2 linked regions of the Polyangium spumosum genome follow. The main gene of each other region encodes a partner of the protein of the gene in region 2 in a complex. Links are inferred from orthologs where the notes say so. Each region holds a gene or a part of one and is shown on either strand. Other genes may lie near its edges.

Region 1 (4,564 bases), on a different replicon or contig from region 2:
CCGAGCTCGAGAGGATCCTGCGCGAGACCGATTTCAGCCAATTCATGGACGGCAAGGGCTGGGTCTTTCGCGACGCCTCCCGCCTCTTCGACGCCTACGGCGTGAACCCGGGCAAGACCGCCGAGGAGTGGCTGCGTAGCACCATTGCGCATCTCACCGAGCGCCTCACCGGGCGCGCCCGGCCCGACCTCACCTTCGCCGAGCTCGCGGCCCTCGTCGAGGCGTACCCCGGCCGCGCGCGCCACCTCCACGTCGTCGCGACGAACCTCTCGCGGCGCATGACCGAGGTCTTCTCGGCCGCCTCGCGCCCCGACGTCCCCATTTACAAAGCCGTCCGCATGTCGATGAGCATTCCGCTGTTCTTCGAGGCGTACCCCTTCGAGGGCGACCTCTACGTCGACGGCGGCGTCTCGTGGAATTACCCGATCGACCTCTTCGATGGCGTCCGTAAAATGCCGGCGATCGGGGCCGAGGAGGGCGGGCCGGCCGAGAATGCGCCCACGCTCGGGTTTTGCCTCGGCACGAAGGCCGAAAACGACGCCGCCCGCGAGGATTGGCGGCTGCCGCGCATGGATGTCACCGACTTCCAGAGCTACACGAAGGCCCTGGTCTCGTTCATCCTCTCGTCGTCGACGCTGCTCCACCTCGACGCGGCCGCGCTCTCGCGGACGGTCTTCATCGACGACGCGAATGTCGCGACGACCGAGTTCACGTTGCCGAAGGAGATGCAGGACAAGCTCATCACCAACGGCGCGGCGGCGACGCGTGCGTATTTAGAGCGCGTATAGGCGCGCTCTACTCGCCCTCGTCCGTCGCCGCCACCGACCTCTCCGCCGCTTCGCTCGGCGCGCTCTTCCAGAATCGCGGCACCTGCGCGAAAAGCCCCGGCTTGGCCCACGCCAGCGCGCCCGTCCCTGCCAGCACCACCAGAAGCAAGACGAGCGGCACGAGCAGCCGCGCCCCCGTCTTGCGCTGAACCGGCACCAGCGGCGCGGGCGTGAGCTCCGCGGGGTCGCGCTTCGCCTGCGGCAGCCATGCGGGGCTCTTGCCTTCGGCGCGCGGGGGGATGCGGATCGCCGGGAGCACCGACGGCGCGTAAGGCGTCGGCTCGAGCCCCGCGAGCTCCTTCAAGCTCGACGCCGTCGCTCGGAACAGCGCCTCCTCGCCGCCCTCCGGCTGCGCGAACCGATGCAGCAGCTCGTCCACGCGGTCCGGCCCCGTCGGCGCGGGCGGCGCGACCACGGCGGCCTCCGCCGGGGCCTCCACGTTCGCCGCCTCGGCGACCACGGGCGCCACCGACGCCGGCGGCATTAAAATCGACGGCGCGACCGAATGCGGCGGCTCCGTCGCGGGGGGCTCGAGCGCCTCCACCATGCCCGAGAATCCCGACGGCGACAGCGCCTCGACGCCTTTCGTCACGGCGGGTGAGGGCAAGGGCGTGAGCACCTCGAATTCGAAGCTCAGGAGCTCCTCGGCCGAAGGCGGCACCTCCGAGGGCACGGCGGCCACGGCGGGCGCCGCCTCCGCGGGCAGCGGCGTGCGCGGCCGCATGCCGAGCCCGACGGGCCAGGGCAACGTCTTCTCGTGGCTCGGTCGCAGCACGTCGTCGTGCGCGCGCACCTCCGCCGCCGCGGGTGACGCGGAGGGGGGGGTTTTCGGCTCGACGGCCGCTTCCCGCGCCGAGAGCAGCGTCGACTCGGTCGGCGCCGGCATCACCGGCGACGGCGCCGGCGCGGCGGCGGGCTCCGAGGCGGGCAAGACCGCGGCTGCGGGGCTCGATCGTTCACTCTCGGGAGGCGCCTCCAGCAAGGCGAGGTCCACGCTGCAGAGGGGCGTGGCCTCGAGGGACACCGGGTCCTCGAGCGTCGGCGTCGCCTCCCGCAGCGGGCCCGAGGGCGGCGCGGTGAAGAGCCATGCGGAGTCGAGAGAAGGAATGCCCCGGATCGAAATGCGCTCCACGGAAGCGGGATCGGGAACGGTCGCGGGAGCGGAAACGGGAGCGGAGACGGGAACGGGGTCGCGAACGGTCGCGGGAGCGGAAACGGGAGCCGCAGCGGCAGCGGGAGCGGCAGCGGCAGCGGGAGCCGCCGCCGGAGCCGCCACCGGGGCCACCACCACCGGCGCCTGCACCGGAGCCGGCTCCACCACGAACCCTGCCTCCACGGCGCGTGCCGTCTCCCTCGCCAGCCTCGCCAGCGTCCTCTTCGCGGCGCCTCGGTTCAGCGGCACCAGCGCGGCCTCGATCTCTGCCGCCACCTGGGCCGGCCCTCGCTCGGCGCCTGGAGAGCGCGGCCTCGCCACGGCGTGCAGGCGCGGCGCTCCGCTGGCCGTCACCGACAACAACCTCGCGAGCAGCTCCCGCAGCCCGCGCGCGGCCTCGGCGCCCGACAGCACCTCGCCTTGTCGGTCCACGCCCACCACGCCCTCGGCCGACAGCGTCACGGCGCGCGGGTCCACCCGGATGGGCAGGTTCCCGATCGCGGCGCAGAGCGACAGCACGAGGTAGCCCGCGCTCTCCGGCACCATGGCCGCCGCGCGCGCGCCAGCGGCGCCGAGGACCTCCGACAGCGTCACGTTCGCCCGATTCACGACCCACCTCTCCTCGGATCCGCCATCCGCACCGGCACCCCACGCCCTGCCAGGTACGCCTTCGCCTCTGCCACCGTGTGCGTCCCGTCGTGGAAGATCGACGCGCACAGCGCCGCGTCCGCCCCTCCTACGACGAGCCCCTCGTACACGTGCTCGAGCGTCCCCACGCCGCCCGACGCGATCACCGGCACGCTCACCGCGTCCGCCACGGCCCGCGTCAGCCCGAGGTCGTAGCCTGCCTTCGTCCCGTCCCGGTCCATGCTCGTCAGCAGGAGCTCTCCCGCGCCGAGCGACGTGATCCGCTTCGCCCATTCGACCACGTCGAGCCCCGTCTCCCGCCGCCCGCCGTGGGTCACCACGGTCCAGCGTGCCGGCTCTTCGGCGCCGACCCGCCTCGCGTCGATCGCCACCACGATCGCCTGCGCGCCCCACCGCGCCGCCGCGCGCTCCACGAGCGCGGGCTCCCGCACGGCGGCCGTGTTGATCGCGATCTTGTCGGCGCCCGCGTCGAGCAACGCCTCGATGTCGCGCTCGCTCCCCACGCCGCCGCCCACGGTGAGCGGCACGAAGAGCTGGTCCGCCGCCGCCCGCACCATGTCGAGCAGCGTCCCGCGTTTCTCGTGGGAGGCCGTGATGTCGAGGAAGGTGATCTCGTCGGCCCCCGCCTCGTCGTAACGCCGGGCGGCCTCCACGGGGTCGCCCGCGTCCCGCAGCCCGACGAACTGGACGCCCTTGACGACGCGTCCGTCCTTCACGTCCAGGCAGGGGATGATGCGCTTGGCCAGCACACAGCGCGCTTAGCGCCGAGCGCCTCGATGGGCCAACTTCCCTCAGCCGTCCGCGGGCAAGGTGTCGTCGTCCCTGGCGTCCGTGACCGCCTTGTCTCCCGCATATCGGCGTTCTGCGCGCTCCGACGCGCGCAGCACCGGCCTCCGGATCGCCTCGATGTACTCCACCGGCGCGTCCGACAGCTCCAGGTTCGAGAGCACCTGCGACACCACGCGCAGCCACTGGCTACGCGCGGCCTGGGGCGACAGCGCGCCCTCGGGCTTCGCCGCCTCCTTTGCCAGGAGCTCCGCGCGCTTGTTCTCCAGCTCGGCGAGGCGCGCGCCGGTCGCGACCCAGGCGTCCACCACGTCCTTCAGCGTGTGCGGCGGCGCGCCGGACGGGATCTCCGCGAGGAACTCGCTCATCCAGGGCTCCTCCTCCCGCACGAGCCGCGCGACGCGGGCCGTGTTGCCCGACTCGGCCAGGAGCGGCGCGTTCACGATCGCGAGCCCCGTCGGCAAGAGCTTGCGCGAGATGTCGCGCGCCTTGGCGGCCCGCCCGAAGTCGGGCGGGTGCCCCGCCAGGTAGAGCTCGGCCCGCGCGTCGAGCGAGTGCGAGATCGCCCGGGCCAGGTGGTCGTGCCGCGCGTCCACGAGCGTCTCCTCCTCCAGGATCGCCGAGAGCGCCGTCGACGACTGCTTCGCCTGCGGCAGCGTGCTCACCGCCTCGTGCGCCTTGACCACCCTGCCGTGCAGCGCCGCGATCTCCGGGATCGCAAGGAAGATATCCTTGCGCTTCGTCGGATCGATCCAGGGAGCGATGACCGCGACCATCTCGTCGATGTTGAGGTGCTCGAGCAACGGAAACCTCCCAAGGAAAGGACGGTCCAAGATGTCGCCCCTCACTGGGGCGGCTGTCAACCTTGGAGCGCCCTCGCGGAACGCGACCCGGCCCTCGCGGAACACGAGTCGGCCCTCGCGGAATACGAGTCGGCCCTCGCGGAATGCGACCCGGCCCTTGCGGAATGCGACCCGGCCCTCGCGGAACGAGACTCGGCCCTCGCGGAATGAGACCCGGCCCTCGCGGAATGAGACCCGGCCCTCGCGGAACGCGACCCGGCCCTCGCGGAACGCGACCCGGCCCTCGCGGAACACGACTCGGCCCTCGCGGAACACGAGCCGTTCCCGTCGGGATGCGCCCTGGGGCT
Region 2 (5,231 bases):
GTCCCGCCGTTGCCGCCGGCCGAAGGCAAGACGACGCGTGAGCTCGTCGCCGCGCACACCGGCAAGGGCACGTGCGGCGCCTCGTGCCACGGCACGCTCATCAACCCGGCTGGCTTCGCGTTCGAGAACTACGACGCGATCGGCCGTTATCGCACCGAGGACAACGGCTTCCCCGTCGACGCCGCGGACGCGTATCCGCTCGGCGGCGGGATGGCGAGCTTCGACGACGCCATCACGTGGAGCCAGATGCTCGCCGAGAGCCGCGAGGCGAACGAGTGCTTCGCGCGCAACTGGCTCGAGTTCGCTTATGGCCGGGACGCCGAGGTCGAGGACGCCGTGCTCATCGAGAAGCTCGGCGAGGCCTCGCGCACGGGCATGTCCGTCAAGGAGCTCCTGCTCGAGCTCGTCGGCTCCGAAGCCTTCTCGACCCGCCGCCCCGTGGAGGTCGCGCCATGAATCGCCGTCATTTTCTTCGAGGACTCTTCGGCGTCTCGCTCGCGCTCCCGTTCATCGAGAGCTTCTCGCCGCGCAAGGCCGAGGCCGGCCCGGGTGACGTGCCGCCCTTCGCCATCTTCATGCGCCAGGCGAACGGCGTCGTGCAGCAGACGAACGACGAACCCGAGATGTTCTGGCCGAGCCAGACTGGCGCCCTCACGACCGAGTCGATGAACGCGGAGGGTGATCGCGCGGTCAGCGAGCTCAGCGCGTATGCCTCGCGCCTCATCCTGGTGAAGGGCATCAATTTCGCGTTCCCAGGCAACGGCTGCGGCCACTCCGGCGGCGGCAACCAGTGCCTGACGGCGCAGAAGGTCTCGCAGGATCCGAGCGGCAACGAGTCGCTCGCGATGGGCGAGTCGATCGACAACCGCATCGCGCGCGAGCTCAACCCCGCGGGCGTCGAGCCCCTCACGCTGTATGCCGGCAAGAAGGCCGGCTACATCAACGAGGTGCTCTCGTACCGCGAGGCGAAGGTGATCCGCGCCGCCGAGCACAACCCGATCAACGCCTACAAGGCGCTCTTCGGCCTCTCGAACCTCGACCCCGAGGTCCTGAAGAAGCTCGCCGCGCAGCGCAAGAGCGTGAACGACCTCGTGCGCGAGCAGATGCAATCGCTCATGACGCGCAGCGACCTCGGCAAGGCCGATCGGGATCGATTGGACCTGCATTTCCAGTCGATCCGCGACCTCGAGGTCGGGCTGCAGTGCGCGCTCACGGCCGAGGAGGTCGCGGCGATGGAGGCGATGAGCCCGGACGCACGCGCGAACGACAACCTGGAGAAGGTCGCGCGGATGCAGATGGACATCATCGCGCTCGCGATGGCCTGCGGGACGACACGCGCCGCGACGATCCAGATCGGCGACGGCAACGACAGCACGCAGTACACGATCAACGGCGTCAAGCAGAAGAGCTTCCACAAGATCTCGCACCGCATCGACAGCGACGGCTCCGAGGGCCCGCCGATCGAGGGCGCGCACCTCTTGCACCACGAGATCGACCGCATCCACGCGCGGATGTTCAAGTACCTTCTCGACAAACTCGCGTCCTACGATCTCGGCTCGGGATCGCTGCTCGATTTCGGCGTCGCGGTCTGGCTGAACGACCTCGGCAACAAGTACCACTCGTACACCGACGTCCCGTACGTCCTCTGCGGCGGCGCGAATGGTTACCTGAAGACGGGCCAGTACGTCGACGTGAACGGCGTGCACAACGGCCGGCTGCTCGGCACGATCGGCGCCGCGCTCGGCTGCAAGAACGGCGCGGGAGGCCCGCTCGACGATTTTGGTGATCCCGAGCTGCCGAAGGGCATGCTCACCGAGATCATCGCCTGACGTTGGGGGCTCCGCTCGGCGAGCCGAGCTCTGCCCCCAAACCCCCGCCTGCGTCGTAAGTGCTATATCGGGCAGCATGCCCACGCTGCCCGAGCGTCTCCTCACCCTCTTCGCGACCTACCACATTCGCCGCGAGAAGGTCCTGCCGGATCTCGACGCGATCTACGCGCCCGACGTCCGCTTCGTCGACCCGTTCAACGACGTCACGGGCAAGGATCGATTCCTCCGCATCAACGAGAACCTCTTCAGGCGCCTGAAAGAGATGCGCTTCGACGACCTCGCGCTCGTCGGGCAAGAGCCCCATTTCATGCTCTCGTGGACCGCGACGATCGAGACCCGGCTCGGCCTCACGATCACGGCCCCGGGCGTGAGCGAGTTCCGCACGGAGAGTGGCCTCGTCGTGTATCACCGCGACCACTGGGACGTGCTCTCGTCCATGGCCGGCAGCGTCCCCGGCATCCGCAGGCTCTATCCGCGGATCACGGGGATGTTGTTCGGCTGAGCGTCACCCCGCGACGAACGCCCCGAGCAGCATGAGGCCCGCGGCCTGGCTCTTCTCCGGGTGAAACTGCACCGCCGTCACGTTCTCCCGCGCGACCGCCGCCGTGATCACGTTCGGCCCGTGCGTCACCGTCGCCACCACGATCGACGGATCCTCCGGCACCGCGTGATAGCTGTGCACGAAGTACACGTGCGGCGCCTCCCTTCCCCAGGCGCCGAGCGCCCCTGCCGCCTCGCGCTTCCATTCGAGCCGATTCCACCCGATGTGCGGGATCTTTACCGCCTCCGCGCCGGATCCGGGATCGAGCCGTCGCACCTCGCCGCGGAAGATGCCGAGCCCCGCGGCCCCCGGCGCCTCCTCGCTCCGCTCGAACAACGCCTGCAGCCCCAGGCAAATGCCGAGATAGGGTTTGCCCTGGCGAACGACCTCCCGCAGCGCCTCCCCGAGCTCGCCCGCGAGCGCCGCCGCGCAATCGCGGAACGCGCCTTGCCCCGGCATCACGATCTTGTCCGCGCCGAGCACGTCCGAGACGCGCCCGCTCCGGACGACCTCGCACGACGCGCCTCGATCCGCGGCGGCCTGCGTGATCGCGCGCTCCACGCTGCGCAGGTTGCCCATCCCGAGATCCACGACCACGACCCGCGTCATGGCTAGAGGCTCCCCTTGGTCGACGGCACGCCCGTCACGCGTGGATCGATCCGCGTCGCCCGCATCAGCGCCTTGGCGAAGGCCTTGAAGCTGATCTCGATGATGTGGTGCAGGTTCTCGCCCTCGTGCATCCGCAGGTGCAGGTTGCACGGCGTCGAGCGGGCGACGGCCTCGAAAAACACCGGCACGAGCTCCACGTCGAACGTCCCGACCTTGGCCTTGGGCAAGGGCACGCGAAACACGAAATACGGGCGACCCGAGAGATCGAGCGCGCACGTCACGAGCGCCTCGTCCATGGGCAACGTCGCCTCGCCGTAACGCGTGATCCCGGCCTTGTCCCCGAGCGCCTGCGCGACGGCCGAGCCGAGCACGATCCCGAGATCCTCGGTCGTGTGGTGCCCGTCGATCTCCACGTCGCCTTGCGCCTCGACGGTCAGATCGAACAGGCCGTGCCTGGCGATCTGATCGAGCATGTGCGAGAGGAACGGGAGCGGCGTCGAGATGCGGCTTTTTCCCGTCCCGTCCAGATCGATCTCGACGGCGATGCGGGTCTCGTGGGTGACTCGTTCGACCCGAGCAACTCGCGGCATGGCGGGCATCCTAGCTCCTTTCGCCCGTAGATGTGTTATGCCCGCCTCGTGAAGCTCTCCGCCGCGCTCGTCGCCTTCGCGCTCCTCGGCGCCGCCTGCAGCCCGAGCACCCTCGTCCAGCAAGGGCCCAGCGACACGCTCCGCGCCTACGCCCGCGCGCTCGAAGAGGGCCGCGTCGACGACGCCTACCGCTTGCTCTCCGACGACGCCAAGCGCTCGATGTCGCTCGAGGCGTTCCGCCGCGCCGTGAAGGAGAGCCCCGACGAGGTCCTCGAGATCGCCCGCGCGGTCTCGCGCCCGTCGAGTGATCCGCTCGTCACGGCCACCGTGAGCTTGCCGAACGGCGACGAGCTGCTCCTCGTCTACGAGGACGCCAAGTGGCGCATCGACGCCGCTGCGATCGACCTCTACAGCCAGGCCACGCCGCGCCAGGCGCTCGCTGGCTTCTTGCGAGCCTTCGAGCGCAAGCGTTACGACGTCATCCTCCGCTACGTCCCCGACGCCGAAAAAGAGGGCATCACCCTCGGCGAAGAGCCCGCGCCCGCCGCCCCGCCCGACGGCGCTCCGCCCGCAGGAAAGACCGACGCGCCTGCGACCAAGACGAACGGCACCGAGCTCACGGCGGACAAGCTCCGCGCGGCCTGGGAGGGCCCGCAGAAGGACCAGATCAACCGCATCGTCCAGGCCATTCGCACGGCGCTGCCGACCGCGGTCATCGAAGAGACCGGCGACAGCGCGTCGATGTCCTACGGCGCCGGCGGTACGGTCGCGCTGGTGCGCGAGCACGGGCTCTGGAAAATTCGCGACTTCTGACCGGCGCTGCGTCGAGCCTGCGCCTCACGAGCAGGTCCGCAAAAAATGTACTAGGGTGTCGCGCATAATGGCCTCGAACGGCGCGCCCCCTTCACGACCGCCCTCTTCCTCGGGCGAGGATAGCGTCCCGATCCTCCCGCTGCGGAACTCCGTTTTGTTCCCGATGTCGGTGGTCCCCATCAACGTCGGGCGTCCTCGCAGCGTCCGGCTCGTGGAGGACCTCCTCGGACGCGAGCGGGCCCTCGTCGGCGTGATCAGCCAGCGTTCGCCCGAGATCGACGAGCCGACCTTCAAGGAGCTCTACACGATCGGGACGATCGCGCGGGTCGTGAAGGTGATCCGCCTCGGGCCGAGCAACTACTCCGTCGTCCTGAACGGGCTCGGCCGGTTCCGCGTGAAGAACATCGTCGCGCTCGAGCCGTACATGCGCGCGAAGATCGAGCGTATCCCCGAGTCGCTCGTCCGCGACGTCGAGCTCGACGCGCTCGGCACGGGCCTGCGCGAGGCCACGCGCGAGGTCCTGCAGCTCATGCCGAACTTGCCGCGCGACACGGCGGGCATCCTCGACAACGTCCGCGAGCCCGGCGCGCTCGCCGACCTCATCGCCTCGAACTTCCCGCAGGCGCAGGCGTCCGTCGCCGACAAGCAGGAGATCCTCGAGGCCTTCGACGTGAAGGCGCGCGTCCGGCTCGTGCTCGCCATGGTCGGCCGCCAGCTCGAGGTCCTGCGCGTGAAGAAGGAGATCTCCTCCATGGTCCAGGAGGAGATGGGCAAGAGCCAGCGCGAGTACATCCTGCGCCAGCAGATGAAGAGCATCCGCGAGGAGCTCGGCGAGGCGGGCGAGGACGA

What was found. The genes of interacting proteins can lie anywhere in the genome.
Region 1: the proteins of hisH (region 2) and hisF are in contact, whole or in part, in a crystal structure (PDB 6RU0), measured with the Thermotoga maritima proteins. The link is inferred for Polyangium spumosum from one-to-one orthologs. Residues at the interface, in WP_004080484.1 of Thermotoga maritima: Asn15, Arg18, Arg22, Arg117, Leu118, Pro119, His120, Met121, Gly122, Trp123, Asn124, Asn134, Gly135, Tyr136, Tyr138, Val140, Tyr158, Glu180, Lys181, Ser182, Ser183, Lys184, Ile185; in WP_004080486.1 of Thermotoga maritima: Met1, Leu2, Ala3, Arg5, Ser40, Glu41, Asp45, Glu46, Ala70, Glu71, Ile73, Asp74, Ile75, Pro76, Phe77, Asp98, Lys99, Ser122, Gln123, Glu161, Thr195, Leu196, Asn247, Arg249, Glu251.

What each region holds. Positions count from the first base shown.
Region 1 is NZ_WJIE01000015.1:66,963-71,526, reverse strand. Bases 1,482-4,251 are described here. They hold hisF (imidazole glycerol phosphate synthase subunit HisF), read right to left. Parts: upstream 3,378-4,251; coding sequence 2,586-3,377; downstream 1,482-2,585. Other genes in these bases: GF068_RS34955 (hypothetical protein), read right to left, coding at 3,420-4,217; GF068_RS34965 (hypothetical protein), read right to left, coding at 1,482-2,589. Outside these bases: GF068_RS34970 (patatin-like phospholipase family protein), read left to right, coding at 1-788; more of GF068_RS34965, read right to left, coding at 796-1,481.
Region 2 is NZ_WJIE01000004.1:380,887-386,117, forward strand. The notes cover bases 1,158-3,946. They hold hisH (imidazole glycerol phosphate synthase subunit HisH), read right to left. Parts: upstream 2,980-3,946; coding sequence 2,335-2,979; downstream 1,158-2,334. Other genes in these bases: GF068_RS15430 (DUF1552 domain-containing protein), read left to right, coding at 1,158-1,829; GF068_RS15435 (nuclear transport factor 2 family protein), read left to right, coding at 1,906-2,331; hisB (imidazoleglycerol-phosphate dehydratase HisB), read right to left, coding at 2,982-3,569; GF068_RS15450 (hypothetical protein), read left to right, coding at 3,618-3,946. Outside these bases: GF068_RS15425 (DUF1592 domain-containing protein), read left to right, coding at 1-456; more of GF068_RS15430, read left to right, coding at 453-1,157; more of GF068_RS15450, read left to right, coding at 3,947-4,382; lon (endopeptidase La), read left to right, coding at 4,450-5,231. UniProt on the Escherichia coli protein: IGPS catalyzes the conversion of PRFAR and glutamine to IGP, AICAR and glutamate. The HisH subunit catalyzes the hydrolysis of glutamine to glutamate and ammonia as part of the synthesis of IGP and AICAR.